Regions from separate parts of the Vibrio sp. T3Y01 genome, predicted to be linked through region 3. Evidence: predicted binding sites of a transcription regulator. Region 3 holds the regulator's gene; each other region holds the start of a gene.
The links. Region 3 encodes CRP, which controls carbon source genes, mostly activating them, when cyclic AMP is high. Its sites were predicted from a motif close to TGTGANNNNNNTCACA; they were not measured.
Positions count from the first base shown of each region.

Region 1: a site for CRP is predicted at 2,143-2,158, ahead of F0232_RS07295 (ROK family protein). Genes of this name have one in related genera too.
Region 2: a site for CRP is predicted at 2,283-2,298, ahead of rppH (RNA pyrophosphohydrolase). Genes of this name have one in related genera too.

Region 1 is NZ_VTXJ01000005.1:82,096-87,052, reverse strand. Features, by position in the region: gene F0232_RS07300 (chemotaxis protein CheV) at 1-684, opposite strand, end outside; gene F0232_RS07295 (ROK family protein) at 850-2,067, opposite strand; gene pyk (pyruvate kinase) at 2,387-3,832, shown strand; gene F0232_RS07285 (patatin family protein) at 3,984-4,957, opposite strand, start outside.
Region 2 is NZ_VTXJ01000007.1:233,237-238,193, reverse strand. Features, by position in the region: gene ptsP (phosphoenolpyruvate--protein phosphotransferase) at 1-1,610, opposite strand, end outside; gene rppH (RNA pyrophosphohydrolase) at 1,613-2,131, opposite strand; gene mutH (DNA mismatch repair endonuclease MutH) at 2,748-3,413, shown strand; gene F0232_RS10105 (DUF6482 family protein) at 3,462-3,773, opposite strand; gene F0232_RS10100 (hypothetical protein) at 3,978-4,229, opposite strand; gene vpsR (cyclic-di-GMP-binding transcriptional regulator VpsR) at 4,816-4,957, opposite strand, start outside.
Region 3 is NZ_VTXJ01000033.1:14,335-19,291, reverse strand. Features, by position in the region: gene F0232_RS23700 (DUF1338 domain-containing protein) at 33-824, shown strand; gene crp (cAMP-activated global transcriptional regulator CRP) at 952-1,584, opposite strand; gene F0232_RS23690 (phosphoribulokinase) at 1,825-2,694, opposite strand; gene F0232_RS23685 (YheU family protein) at 2,772-2,984, opposite strand; gene F0232_RS23680 (hydrolase) at 3,113-4,093, opposite strand; gene F0232_RS23675 (TIGR02444 family protein) at 4,364-4,834, opposite strand; gene F0232_RS23670 (ABC transporter ATP-binding protein) at 4,831-4,957, opposite strand, start outside.

The sequences.
Region 1 (4,957 bases), on a different contig from region 3:
ATCACACCAACCCTTGAGTAAGTTCAGAGCTTCTAAGCCATCACAACACTCAATGATGTTTAATCCAAGCTGCGACAAAGTGCCTTTAATCTGGTTACGTGCCGTTGAAGAGTCATCAACGATAAGTACGTTTCGGCCAATCATCTCTTGAGCTAACTGCTCATCTAACACACCTTCAGAGATCGACACATCGTAATCGATGATCTCAGCTAGCACCTTTTCAACATCGATGATCTCAACGATTTTGTGCTGATCTTCTTCTTGAATATGCGTGATAGCGGTTAGGTAGTTTGCACGACCTGTTGTCTTTGGTGGCGGCTGGATTTCAGTCCATGTTGTATTAACGATATTACGCACCTGTCCAACCAAGAAACCTTGTACAGTTCGGTTGTACTCCGTAATGATCAAGTTACTTTCTTGAGACTCTGCACGTGACGGCGGAAAGCCAATCGCACTTCGCAGATCAATCACAGGTACTGATTCACCACGTAAAGAAGCCACCCCTGTAATATGGTGGTGGGAGCCCGGTAAGCGAGTAAGCACCGGCACTTTTAGCACTTCTTTAACTTTAAATACGTTAATCGCAAATAATTGGCGACTATTTAAGCTGAATAACAAGAGTTCCAGACGGTTTTCACCAACCAGTTTCGTTCTCTGATCAACCGAATTTAAAACGCCAGACATACAACACCTTAGTGACAAATAATAACTGTGGCTACAATAGCCTACTTCAATGGGTTAAAGCAAAGCGCTAATGCACAGAATGCTTAAACTAAGTACAACAAATGTTGTTATACGAAGCTTAAGTACATGGAAAGGATCGGGGAAGACTAAAAGAAGAGAAAAGAGTTAACCTTCAATAACTTTCATTAGCAACTGACCGTCGTAGAGAGCCTGCTTAATAAGTGCAGCACCTGGCATGGTTGCTTGCTTGTAGAATCGAGATTCCACCAGCTCTAAATCTTGATGGTAAACCGATAAGCTCTGCTCTTCGATACACTTTTGAATCGCCGGGTACAGAACGCTCTTAGCTTGGTTGATAACACCACCGACTAAGATTTTCTCTGGGTTAAACAGGTTAATCACAATGGCAATCGCTGAACCTAAGTAACGGCCTAACTGCTCAATCACTTCGACAGCCAGTGGGTCACCATCAGCCGCAGCAGCACAGATTTGTTCAATCGTGACATCTTCAAAAACGGTAAGCGTGGATTCTTCACCATTGGCTAGGCGCTCTTTCACTTGTTCACGAATCGCCTGTGAACTCGCGACCGTTTCTAAACAGCCTCGATTACCACAATGGCAAAGTTTGCCTTCCTTATCGATCTGGATATGACCCAATTCACCGATGTTACCGTGACGACCTTGCAGAACTCGGCCATCAAGAATAATCCCGGCACCTAAACCGTGGTGAATAGAGATTAAGACAGAGTTGTCATTATCTTGAGAATTACCAAACAACTTCTCAGCCAGCGCCCACGCGCGAGTATCATTGGCAATAAAAACCGGCAAGCCCGTTTCTTTGTAGATCTCAGGACCCAAAGCTAAGTTTTCGACATTGTAATGCGGCATTTGCAACACAATACCCTGCTCTGAATTCACAAGGCCTGGAAGCGTGACCGCGATACTGGTTACCCTGTCGAGCTGCTCAGCATAAGTTTGAAAGAATTCGTCGATTTCATGAAGAAGACGCGCAAGTACATCATCTTGGTCGCGTTCGTGAATGTCGATCTTCGTATCGATAAGCACATCGCCGCCCAGTTCATGAAGCGCGATAGTAAGATACCCGCGTCCAAGACGCATCGACAAGAATTGCCAACCTTCATTGTTGGTTTGCAAACCAACAGCAGGACGTCCGCGAGTCGTAGCTTCTTGAACCGTCGTCTCGTGGATAAGGTGAGCTTCCATGAGTTCACGGGTTATTTTGGTAATACTCGCCGGAGCCAACTCACTTTGTTTGGACAGATCGATACGAGAAATAGGACCTTTAAGGTCAATTAGTTTATATACACGACCAGCATTGACCTGTTTGATATGATCAATATGGCCCGGTTGAGCCATGTACATTTTACGCTCCAGAAATCATCAACGGGATAATTTTTTTACTTTGCGAAGTAATTGTGAAGTCACTTGGTATATCGCCGTGACCAGTATCACGTATATACATGAATCTTTGTGTATCGAGTCAAATAGTTCGAGGAAAATTAACACTCACATCGATAATTTACGACTTAATTTTTAGAATAAAACATCGCGTTTGAGTCCTGAATTCAATAATTAAAGGCAAATCAAGAAATATCCTCCTAGCTCCCAATAAATTATCAATTAATGCATATACTTAATTCAGTCTTTTAAAAAGATTACTGGCCTCACTCTAGGAGTATTCATGACAGCTGAATTAAGAAAAACGAAAATCGTCACAACGCTAGGCCCTTCTACCGATAAAGGTAACGTGCTTGAAGAGATCATCAAAGCCGGTGCCAATATTGTTCGTATGAACTTCTCCCACGGCAGCAGCGACGACCATATACAACGTGCAGAAAAAGTCAGAGCAATCGCAAAAAAACTGGGGACACAAATCGCTATCCTCGGCGACCTTCAAGGTCCCAAGATTCGTGTGTCGACATTCAGAGATGGAAAGATTCAACTGGCTGTTGGTGATGAATTCACTCTAGACAGCAGCCTAGGTTTAGGTGAGGGCGACCAGCAAGCCGTTGGCCTCGACTATAAAGAGCTGCCGAATGATGTCTCAGCCGGCGACATTCTGTTACTTGATGATGGACGTGTGCAACTCAAAGTCACCAAGGTCGAAGGTTGTCGCGTTCATACCGAAGTCATCATTGGCGGCCCGCTATCCAACAACAAGGGCATCAACAAAAAAGGCGGTGGGCTTTCTGCAGAAGCGCTAACCGACAAAGACAAACGAGACATCGTCACCGCCGCCCAAATCCAAGTCGATTACCTCGCTGTCTCTTTCCCTCGTAACGGCGAAGACATGCACTACGCTCGCCAACTTGCGCGTGAAGCAGGCTTAGAAGCTCACTTGGTCGCCAAAGTTGAACGAGCAGAGACGGTATCGACCGTTGAAAACATGGATGACATCATAATGGCTTCAGATGTGGTCATGGTGGCTCGTGGTGACCTCGGAGTAGAAATTGGGGACCCAGAGTTAGTCGGTGTACAAAAACAGCTTATACGCCGTGCTAGGGCCCTTAATCGCACTATCATTACTGCAACTCAGATGATGGAATCAATGATCTCCGCTCCAATGCCTACCCGTGCTGAAGTAATGGATGTCGCGAACGCTGTGCTTGATGGTACAGATGCGGTAATGCTGTCAGGTGAAACCGCTGCCGGGCAATACCCAGTAGAGACGGTAAAATCGATGGCAGAAGTGTGTGTTGGTGCCGAGAAAATGGCAAACGTCAATCAGTCCAACTACCGAATTGACCGCACTTTCGTGACAGCAGAAGAAACAGTATCAATGGCAACCATCTACTCTGCCAACCACATGGAAGGCATTAAAGGTGTAGTCACGCTGACTGAGTCTGGGCGCACTGCTTTGATGATGTCTCGCTTAAGTGCTGACATGCCTATCTACGCTTTGTCTCGTAACGAAGGAACGCTAAACCGTTGTACCTTGTATCGAGGCGTAACCCCTATCTACTTTGAGACAGAAGCCAAAGACAGCTTTGACATTGCACTATCGACACTTGCTTGCCTAAAAGAGAAAGGACACCTCAAGTTTGGTGATCTCGTGATCATTACCCAAGGCGATATCATGGACGTGGCTGGCTCAACTAACTGTATGAGAATCCTACCTGTCACTTAACTCTCAGCGCAGCGGATAAAGCCAATAAGCAGCGACAACATGAGATAAAAGTAAAAGGGTTATCGAACCAAGTTCAATAACCCTTTTTCATTTCAGTACATGACGAGCTATATGTGCACACCACGAGGCTAGCTATAGCATTCCGCCCGCATTATTTATCAATAACAACGCTTGCCAGTTGGGGCATATGCGAACTGCGAGCGTTTTCCGTTGTGGTATAAGTTTCAACGAATCGGTAGCCGGCCTCTAAACCCAGTTCGTAATCATGGAGCAAATCTTCTCTGTCACTCATTAAAGAGCTCGATTTTAACGATCTACTTGGCGCGATCTGCACCACAAAGGCATCGTCTGGAGGAGAATTCAAAAAGTCTTGAGTCAACGAGTAAGTTTGATAGTGCACCATCAACATGTCAGCCAACCCAGAATCAAACTTATCACCAATTAAATGGCTTAAACGGTAAATATCATCAGCGCCAAACAACCATCGACCACCATTAAGCAAATCTAAATGCCCACGGTCACGCTTCTGTTCTTTAGAGCGTAGGATCTGCTGCTGGAAGAAAGAGGTCCAGTCAGTTTTCCATTGCTCCACTTTTTGTTGCCAATGGCCTTGAACACTATCGAACGATTCTCGGAACCACTCCAGCTCCTCGGCAGTTACCGGTTTAGGTGCTTGAATTTTCTGTTGCTGCTGCGGAGCTTGAACTAGCGGTCTCCCCTCTTCATCCGTTACAGGTTCTGTACGAATCACAACAATTGAACGAGCCTGCCTACGCCACGCCTCTTGAACGGGAATAGAGGCAGACACGCCGCCATCCACATAAGCACTATCACCAATCAAGATCTCATCATTGTACAAACGAGGAATGGCACAAGTTGCTATCATCACCTTATACCAATCGTCTCCCAACAGAGGGAAGTAGTGATCTCGTAAATCTTTAGAACCCGTTACCGCCGCATAGAAGTGCCGCTCACCTAAGGTTTGCCGCCCTAAATCAAGGTCGAGCTTGTAGGGGTAAGCCATGATTTGCTCCAAGGCCCACTCAAGCCCTAAATTCTTCCTGTGCCGTATGTAAGAGAACAGATTGAAGAACTCTGGAGAGGTGGTCAGGTCAAGGACAAAAG
Region 2 (4,957 bases), on a different contig from region 3:
ATGAAGATATCTGGATGATCCAGCGTAAAACGGATACCACGCCAGCCAAGGAAGGGGTTGTCCTCTTCGATTGGGAAGTAAGGTAATGCCTTATCACCACCAATATCGAGCGTACGCATCACCACCTGCTTATTTGGGTAGCTCGAAAGCACAGAGCGATACTGCTTGAACTGTTCATCCTCTGATGGGAAACGTTGTTGCAACAAGAACGAGATTTCCGTTCGGTACAAACCAACGCCATCTACACCTTGGTTGATGGCAATATTGGTATCAGCACTCAAACCTGCATTAAGTAGGATTTCGACCTGTTGGTCATCTTGGGTTTTCGCAGGTAGATACAGCTCGCGATTGACCATTGAGGAGAGCTCACTCTCTTCAAGAATCAGCCCGCGATACTCTTTGAGCAGGTTCTTGGTCGGCTCGATAAAGATCTCGCCACTATAACCATCGACGATGGCTTGCTTACCATTCGCTTGCTCGAGGTTAATGCTAACCCCCATCACCGAAGGAATACCAAGCGCGCGAGATAAAATAGCAGCGTGCGAGTTCGCCGCCCCTTCCAAAGAGATCACTGCCAACAGCTTCTCTTTTGGAATCGACGCTAATACTGAAGCGGTTAACTCACGAACCACCAGAATAATCGGCTTATCTAAGGTACGTAGCTCATACTCAGAGTTGTGAAGGAAGTACAACAGCCTTTGACCGAGCTCTCGGATATCCTGTGCTCTTTCACGCAGATACACATCCGACATACGAGCAAAGCGATTGGAATAGCTCTCAACCACCTGCCTTAGTGCCCAGTCCGCTTTATCGCCTTTCTGAATCTGGCTTTTTAGATCCTTACGCAACATAGGATCGTTGAGTAAGTGCGTAAACAGGTCAAAGATCGCCAATGCGTCTTTATTGATTTCACTGTCTAAGCGCTTTCGCATGCGCTTGAAGTCATTGAGGGCATTCTCAACCGCCACTGCCAATAACTCTTGCTCGCGCTCGATATTGAGCGTCGAAGCAGGATACACATCCGTTAATTCAGGTTGGGTGTTGTCCCACCACAGATCACCAATCGCTACCCCAGATGAAGCAGCAATACCTTTGATGCCTGGCAGCTTTTGTTGTTCCAACAGCCAATGACCTTGGGTTTGAGCGTGCGCGACAATAACCGCAAGTTGAGCTGAGAGCGTAACGAGGAATGACTCTTCCATCTCGCTGAATAAACGAGGTGTTTTTTGTTGAATAACCAATACGCCAAGCACTTGCTTGCGATGGATAATAGGAGTACCAAGAAAAGAGTGGTAAATGTTTTCTCCAAGTTCTGGAAAAAACTTATAAGCAGGGTGAGCAGACGCTTGTGCAAGGTTAATAGGTTCAGCACTTCGTTTCACGAGGCCAACTAAGCCTTCGTCGAAACCAATGTGAATACTATTACCTTCAAAGATCAGGCCTTGAGTTGCCATCAACTCAAGGCGCTGCATATCATTATTGGCTAAATACACGGTGCAACATTCCGTCTGCATCGCACTGCATGTCTCTTTAACTAGAATATCAAGTGCCGTCGATACATCTTCAACTCTTGATACGTGTTCAACTATTTCCCTTAGTTGACTGAGCATGCTTAACCTCTACGCAATTTGCGTTTTCCTTTTGTTTTTCGCTCTTTAAACGGCATTGCTAAAGATGCGAACTCTTTCATCGCTCGACGGTAAACATCTCGCTTAAAAGAAACTACTTGTCGAACTGGGTACCAGTAACTCACCCAACGCCAACCATCAAACTCAGGTGTACTCCCACGCTGCATATTGATACGCGATTCATCGCAATCTAAGCGTAAAAGGAACCACTTCTGTTTTTGTCCAATACAGACAGGTTTAGAATCCCACCGAACCAGTCGTTTGGGTAGCTTGTAGCGTAACCAATGACGACTTGTCGCGACGATCTTTACATCCTTTTTAGTAAGGCCAACCTCTTCATACAACTCACGGTACATTGCCTGTTCCGGAGTTTCACCTTCATCTATTCCCCCTTGAGGGAATTGCCATGAATGTTGCCCGTATCGTTTAGCCCAGAAGACCTGACCATGGTTGTTACAGATTACAATACCAACATTTAATCGGTAACCATCGCCATCTATCACTGGCCAACCTCTATCTAAATTTTTAATTACACTGATTTTTCCACATATCCCCAATTGGAGCAAACTTAGTGACGTGATAAGCGCTATATTTATGAATATTATCTGCAAATATGGATAAGTTTTGCTCAAATTCGAGTTACCCACACAATAGTGAGACCTAGACCACATTTATTCACCTTTTCTGTGAATAACTATGTGAAGAATTAGCCGCAATCGTTTTATTTAATCCATAGATTCATCAACACTAAAACCAGCCCACTAGAAAAACAAAAACTTAAACATTAAAAATCAACACCTTAAAATAAAAATAAAAAATCAAAGCACAGTCAAAACACAAAAGATCTTTTAAAAACACAAGCTGCTCAAAGATCAACCACCCCGGTGTTTATCCACACTACCAAGTGAAAGATTCATTTTACACCCCATTTAGCAAGCATTTTATCCACCAAAAACCCCTGTTTATTTATCCACTAAATTAATATTTCAATTAATTACCTTTATGTCCTGTGGATAACCCTAAGTTTGATCCCTTCTTCGACTAGGAGATCATTTCTTAACCAGTCGTCATTTGGTGATAACTTCTGATAAAATCATTTTTTTGATCATGCCTTTTATTATGAAACCAGAACCACAAACACAACAAGAGTTGTTAGACAGAGCTTACGCGATTGCCGGGATGACCTTCAGAGAGCTCGCTGATGAAGCAGAGATGGACATGCCAAACGATCTTAAGCGAGACAAAGGCTGGGTTGGGCAACTGTTAGAATGGCACTTAGGAGCACCTGCTGGCAGTAAACCAGAACAGGATTTCGCGAAGCTAGGCATCGAGCTAAAGAGTATTCCGATTGGCTATTCTGGTAAGCCACTTGAAACCACCTTTGTTTGTGTGGCGCCATTAATGGGAGTGCAAGGACTGACATGGGAAACCAGCCATGTTCGCAATAAACTGTCTAAAGTGTTGTGGATCCCTGTAGAAGGGGAAAGAGAAATCCCGCTGGCAGAACGTCACGTTGGATCACCACTACTATGGACACCAAGTGAAGCTGAGAACGAACTCCTAAAGAGAGACTGGGAAGAGTTGATGGAGTTGATCGTTTTAGGGAACGTTGAACAGATCACGGCAAGGCATGGAGAAGCCCTACACTTACGTCCAAAGGCCGCAAACAGTCGCGTGTTAACTGAAGCTTATGGAGCCAGTGGCAAGCCCATCAAGACCAAGCCTCGTGGGTTTTATTTGCGAACTCAATTTACTCACAACTTGCTGACGACGCATTACGCATAGCCCAATAAACATTAGTACGAAACAATATCAGTGAGTTACGTTCTTTGATCAATGAGGTTTCAACGCTAATTCGATATCACAGTAGCTTTGACTTGGCTCACTGCCAAATTCGTCATAAGCATTGTGCAAGCGAAGATAGGCCTTTTCAAACCCTAGCCGGAGTAACTCCTCTTTCACTTGATCCAAAGATCCAAAGTGAAGTGGCTCACCATCTTGTTTTACCGGCTCAAGCTTATGTTTGTACTCCACAGCCAGCAGATATTCCGAGATATCGGAACAGCCAATAACGTACACTTTGGGGATTTGATACGAGTCTTTGTGCTCTCCATGTAGCCACATGTCTAACTGATGCTTTTGCATAACCGGCCTCCCTTGCTCTCTATAGCTTAGTAGAACTCTATTTCTTTACTAGGGCACGTTGATTTTTATCGATTAAAAAAACAAAAAAGAGAAGCCAATGCTTCTCTTTTTTGTCCAGTTCTAGTTCAAAAGCGCTCACTTTTGACACCTAACTATCACCGTCAATGATTTAAGGGGTTGAAAGGTGCGATCAACCCCGAAAGATTACGTCGGTATTCGCGCGCTAAGAACACGACGAAGATGACGAACACGACGTTCAATGGTGACAACTTCAGGCTCAGAGAAACCAATTGGACGACCATCGGCTTCAAGGCCAATATCTCTTAGCAAATGAGTGTTGTGCCAAGGTAGGTCTAGTGAACTACGACGTACTTTTCGCTGCCATTCCCGCTCTTCACGACGAAGATCGGCACGGATAAGGACTGTTGCTAATTTTAAATATACTGAGTGACGCATAATAACTCTCCAGTTGTTGAGTCAACTGAGGAAAAATAGCGTGTTAGATAGTATGAGGGCTTCTCACTTAGCTGCTATTTTTCCGCAGCCAAATAAGGATACGGATCTATTAGTTAGGTTTATCTTGGGTGTTTCGATCGGCCATGGCTGAGATTTGTGACATAACAGTCACCATGTCAGTACACGGATCAAACGACGCGCAAATGTGCTGTATAAAATCGAAATGTTTCATTTGCGCCTCCAAGCTAACTAAAAAATCCAAAAAGAAATGGGGAAGTAAAAGCAGACAAGTCTTTGTTAAATCGTTGCTTTCACGGTTAAAGTCTAACCAAGTGAGTATATTATTCAACCGCTAATTGGTTAACATTTTTAAAACAATGCAATCGCCTGAAATATCAGTTGCATATTCATTTACATATAACATATTCACTATGATTATATAAAATCACAGCATATCTCTCTTAACGACTTAGAGTTCATCTCTCAGTTGTTCGAACATAAACGCAACGACTAGCAACAAAAAAACCACGCATGATGCGTGGCTCTTAAATTTACACGAACAGATTGAATGACTTAGAAGAAAGTTCTACACAACTCCCTCAGAAATAAGGCTGTGTTTATTCAACAAACGGTACATGGTTGCCCGTGATACACCAAGTTCTTTAGCTGCCAGCGAAACCTGACCACCGTATGATTCCAAAACAATTAACAACGCATCGCGCTCTGAA
Region 3 (4,957 bases):
TAGCTTGCTAGAACCTCTGACAAGGAGTCACCATGACGCCCGATCTACTCTTTAAATCTCTATGGGACGATTACATTCACAGGCTTTGTCCATCCGCAGAGAAAGTACATCATTTGCTAAAAGAAGATGAAGCGCTGATCAACGATCACATTGCATTGCGTACTTTTAATGTTGCTCCTCTTGGTATCGAAACATTAGCCAAACCTTTCCTTGAGTTAGGTTATAAGGCATGTGGCGATTACCTGTTTGAAAGCAAGAAGCTAGTGGCTAAACACTACGAACACCCAGATCCAAAACAACCGAAAGTGTTCATCAGTGAGTTGAAGGTAGAAGAGTGTTCTAGTGAATTACAGCAGATCGTTGCCAAATTGGTTGAGCAGGTTGATGCAAGTAAGTTAGAGGGGCATGAATTCCTATTTGGTGGCCGCCTTTGGGACTTGAGCTTCGCTGATTTCCAACTGTTAGCAAAAGAGAGCGAATACGCTTCTTGGTTAGCCGCTCACGGTTACGGTGCTAACCACTTCACGGTTAGTGTCAATCAACTGAACAAGTTCGATGAAGTACAAGCAGTAAATGACTACCTAAGTGATGCTGGCTTTACGATTAACGCATCTGGTGGTGAGGTAAAAGGCTCTCCAGAGGTGTTATTAGAGCAATCATCAACAATGGCAGACAAAGTGCCAGTGGCATTTGTTGAAGGCAATGAGATGATTCCTGGTGGCTTCTATGAGTTCGCTAAGCGCTATCCAATGGCCAATGGTGAGCTTTACACCGGTTTTGTTGCGGCATCGGCGGATAAGATCTTCGAAAGCACCAACGGTTAAAGAAAGATACAAGTACGGGCTTTGCCCTAGAGATGCGATTTCTCATCTACTCTAGATCTTTAGGTAATAAAAAAGCCACCAAATTCGCATTTGGTGGCTTTGATATTTTTGACTCAGTTAATCGAGATTAACGAGTGCCGTATACCACGATAGTTTTACCGTGTGCAGAAATTAGGTTCTGCTCTTCTAGCATCTTCAAGATACGACCTACTGTCTCACGAGAACAACCAACGATTTGGCCAATCTCTTGACGAGTGATCTTGATTTGCATGCCGTCAGGGTGAGTCATTGCATCTGGCTGTTTCGCTAGGTTTAGTAGCGTTTGAGCGATACGACCTGTTACGTCAAGGAACGCTAAGTCACCAACCTTTTGGCTAGTTACTTGTAGGCGGCTTGCCATTTGCGCTGAAAGACGCATTAGGATGTCTGGGTTCACTTGGATAAGTTGACGGAATTTCTTGAAAGAAATTTCAGCTACTTCACAAGGAGATTTAGCACGAACCCAAGCAGTACGCTCTTGGTCTTCTTCGAACAAGCCTAGCTCACCGATGAAGTCGCCTTGGTTTAGGTAAGAAAGAATCATTTCCTTACCTTCTTCGTCTTTGATAAGAACTGCCACAGAACCTTTAACGATGTAGTACAAGGTTTCTGCCTTTTCACCAGCATGAATCAAAGTACTTTTTGAAGGGTACTTATGAATATGACAGTGTGAAAGGAACCACTCTAATGTTGGATCGGTTTGAGGTTTACCTAGAACCATAATATCTCACTTCCTCTGCAGGGTATGCTTGCCGCTTTCCGTATTTTAGCTAAGCCTGAATTGACTTCTTAGGATAAGAGCACTCGATGAGCGCTGCAAGCTATCTTGTGTTTCGTTTAAGAATAGTATCCTTTTTCAGGTACTATTTCTTGATTTTAATCGTGACCAAGCTACGATTTTTTACGCAAAATTGTGCACATGATCACGGTATGAAAAGTAATCAACCAGAACGTCGTTTTGTTAACCTATTTTTCCGGTTTCGATGAGTTGTTGTAGGATTGGCCTTACAATGAGCTCCATAGCAAAACTCATCTTGCCTCCTGGCACAACTAGCGTGTTATGACGAGACATAAATGAGCCATCAATCATTGCCAAAAGGTAAGGGAAATCGACGTTTTTGATACCACGCAAACGTATAACTACGAAGCTTTCGTCTAAACTTGGAATCCCTTTGGCGTTGAGTGGGTTCGATGTATCTACGGTTGGAACACGCTGAAAGTTGATATGTGTACGTGAAAACTGCGGGGTAATGTAGTTAAGGTAATCATCCATTGAACGTACAATAGAGTCCATTACCGCTTCTCGAGAGTGGCCACGATCGCGAGTGTCACGAACGAATTTTTGAATCCACTCTAGGTTTACGATAGGGACCATGCCGATCAGCAGATCGACGTGTTGAGATACGTTGATGTCGCCATCAACCACGCCACCATGCAGGCCTTCGTAAAACATCACGTCTGAATTTTCAGGGATATCTTGCCATGGCGTAAAGGTGCCCGGCATTTGATTATAAGGGACAGCTTCGTCAAACGTATGTAGGTAACTACGTACTTGGCCAGTACCTTCATTTCCGTATTTACGGAAAAACTCTTCTAAGGCCCCGAAGTCGTTGGCTTGTGGACCAAAGTAGCTGATGTGCTTACCTTGCTCGCGCGCCTTACGGATCTCGACGTCCATCTCTGGTCGAGTGAAGCGGTGGAAACTATCCCCTTCAACCCAAGCGGCCTTCACGTCCATCATATTGAACATTTTGCGGAAGGCTTCTGAGGTGGTGGTGGTGCCGGCTCCTGAGGAACCCGTCACCGCAATAATTGGATGTTTAGCGGACATGACAACCCTTGTCTTATGAGTAACTTACTTGTTAGCAATCGTTTTCCACTATAACACGGCTCTTTTCTCAACGCAGCTTAGAAGCGTTTTGTGAGCTGGATATCAACGGTCTCGTGCAGTTCGGAAAATACAATGTTGGCCTCACCTGAAGCTAATTGATGTTTCACTTGATCAATTTTGTTTTGTAGGGAAATCTCAACGTCGCCGTAGTCTGTTCCCTCACGCAAGACGAATTCTTTGATGAGGTTTTCGAGCGTATCAGGCTCAATGTCTTTCCATGGGATGATCATAAATACTTCTCTCTTTTATGTTCATTGATATGTTGATGAGTGTGTCTAGTGATGTTTTCAGTACAACCCCAATTAGGGACTGCGCTATCTTAGCAAGGTTTCGCGTTTATATTTAGCAGGCTTAGCCGTTATGCCGAATCTTGAATACTTTCATAGTAGGCAGGCAGCGCTTCTTCTAGCCAAAACCTTGGCTTGAGCGTACTTCCTGTAATGAACCCGACATGGCCCCCTTTCTGGAACAAGCGATAATCGATGTTATCCGGTAGGACGAATTTTGGAATCACATCGTCAGTCATGAAAGGATCGTCCTTGGCATGAATGATCTGGGTCGGTAGTTTTATCTGATTGAGCTTAGGAAGAGCGGAACATTGTGCGTAGTAGTCTTGAGCGTTCTTGAATCCGTGCAGGGGGGCGGTGATACGTTCATCAAATTCGTACAGCTTATCAATTTTCTTGATCGTCTCTGCGGTGATATCGAGCTTCTCTTGCAGTAGGTTAATCTTTTTTAAGGCATTAGATTTGAGAGAGCTGAGCAGGTACTTCTTGTAGAGCTTAGAAAAGCCTTTCTCAATGCGACTCGCGCAACAAGCCAGATCAAATGGGGCTGACACTATGGTCGCTGCTGACAACAAGGGGTCGTCTGAGTACTCAGCAAGATAGTTTGCCAACATGTTCCCGCCTAAAGAGATGCCGACCGCCACCTTAGGGTTATTGGGAAACTGTGCGTGCAGGTGTCTTAGAAAAAAGCGGGCATCTTCGACTTCGCCAGAGTGATACGCACGGGCTAAACGGTTCGGTTTACCACTGCAGCCTCTAAAATGCATCATCACAGACAACCAACCATCTTTGGCAAATGCATTCATCAGTCCGTTGGCATAAGGGCTCTCAAAGCTGCCCTCCAGTCCATGGAACAGAATAAAGATAGGTTTGTTACTGCTGGGCTTATCGCCGTCTGCTGACTCACTCCAAGCAAGATCGAGAAAATCACCATCGGGTGTTTCTAAGGTTTGCCATTGAGGGTGAAACAACACCTGCTTTCTGATAAATCTTGGCACTAAGGTTTGTAAGTGTGGATTAGATAAACCAGCAGCTGCGGTAAATATGGTCATAAAACAGTCCGTACTTTTTTATGGGCTTTAAAAAGTGTTGAGTATTGCGATGCGCCCACGTTTTTATTTGAGCTTGGTTGATTCTCGGCATAAGCGCAAGCGTTTCACTGCGACTCGATGCAAAAATAGGGATGGGTAACTGATTGAATATTATAAAAGTTGAACGAGTTAACCGTTGTCCGTGATGAACATTACCTTTGATGTTCACATCACAAGTATCAGTGTCAGACAAGCTTGTGCCTGAACTGGATAAAAGAGAAAAGAAACGAGTTAAGGTTGAGGGGCGGGTTCAGAAAATGCGTCGTAGAGGTTTTCAGCCCCGAGTAGACGACAATATTGCAGAGCCAGTGGGGTCTGTTGATTGGTGAATAGCTGCAGCGAGTTGATACAGTCAACAAGGTCGGATTGCTGCTGCTTCTCAAGTTGCAGTTCAAACTGTAAGGCTTCACGGTAGAGAGAGTCGACAACATGCTCTTTAAGGTGTTTGCGCAGCTCTCGATAGCTATGCAGTAGAGTCTCAGAGCGGCTTAAGCACTGCTGCACTTTGTGCCACTCTTCTTCTGCAAAAGACAATTGCTGCTCATCAAGCCATTTGAGGAGCAGCAGTAGATTGACGTTGCCGTGGAATTGGTTTTGCAAAGCTAAGCACGCATCTTTAACACCACGCACACTGTAGTACTGAAGGCTAAATTGCCATAGTCTTTCCAGTGTGAGTGATATTGGGGCGTGCTTTAGGCTCATAAACTATCCATATCCTGTTCCATCTGCTCAAGCTCTTCTTGAGTGGACATCCAATCCATTTCAACTTCTTCCAGTTGTGACTTACTGCTCGCTTGTAGAGCGAGTACTTCATTCAGTTTAGCC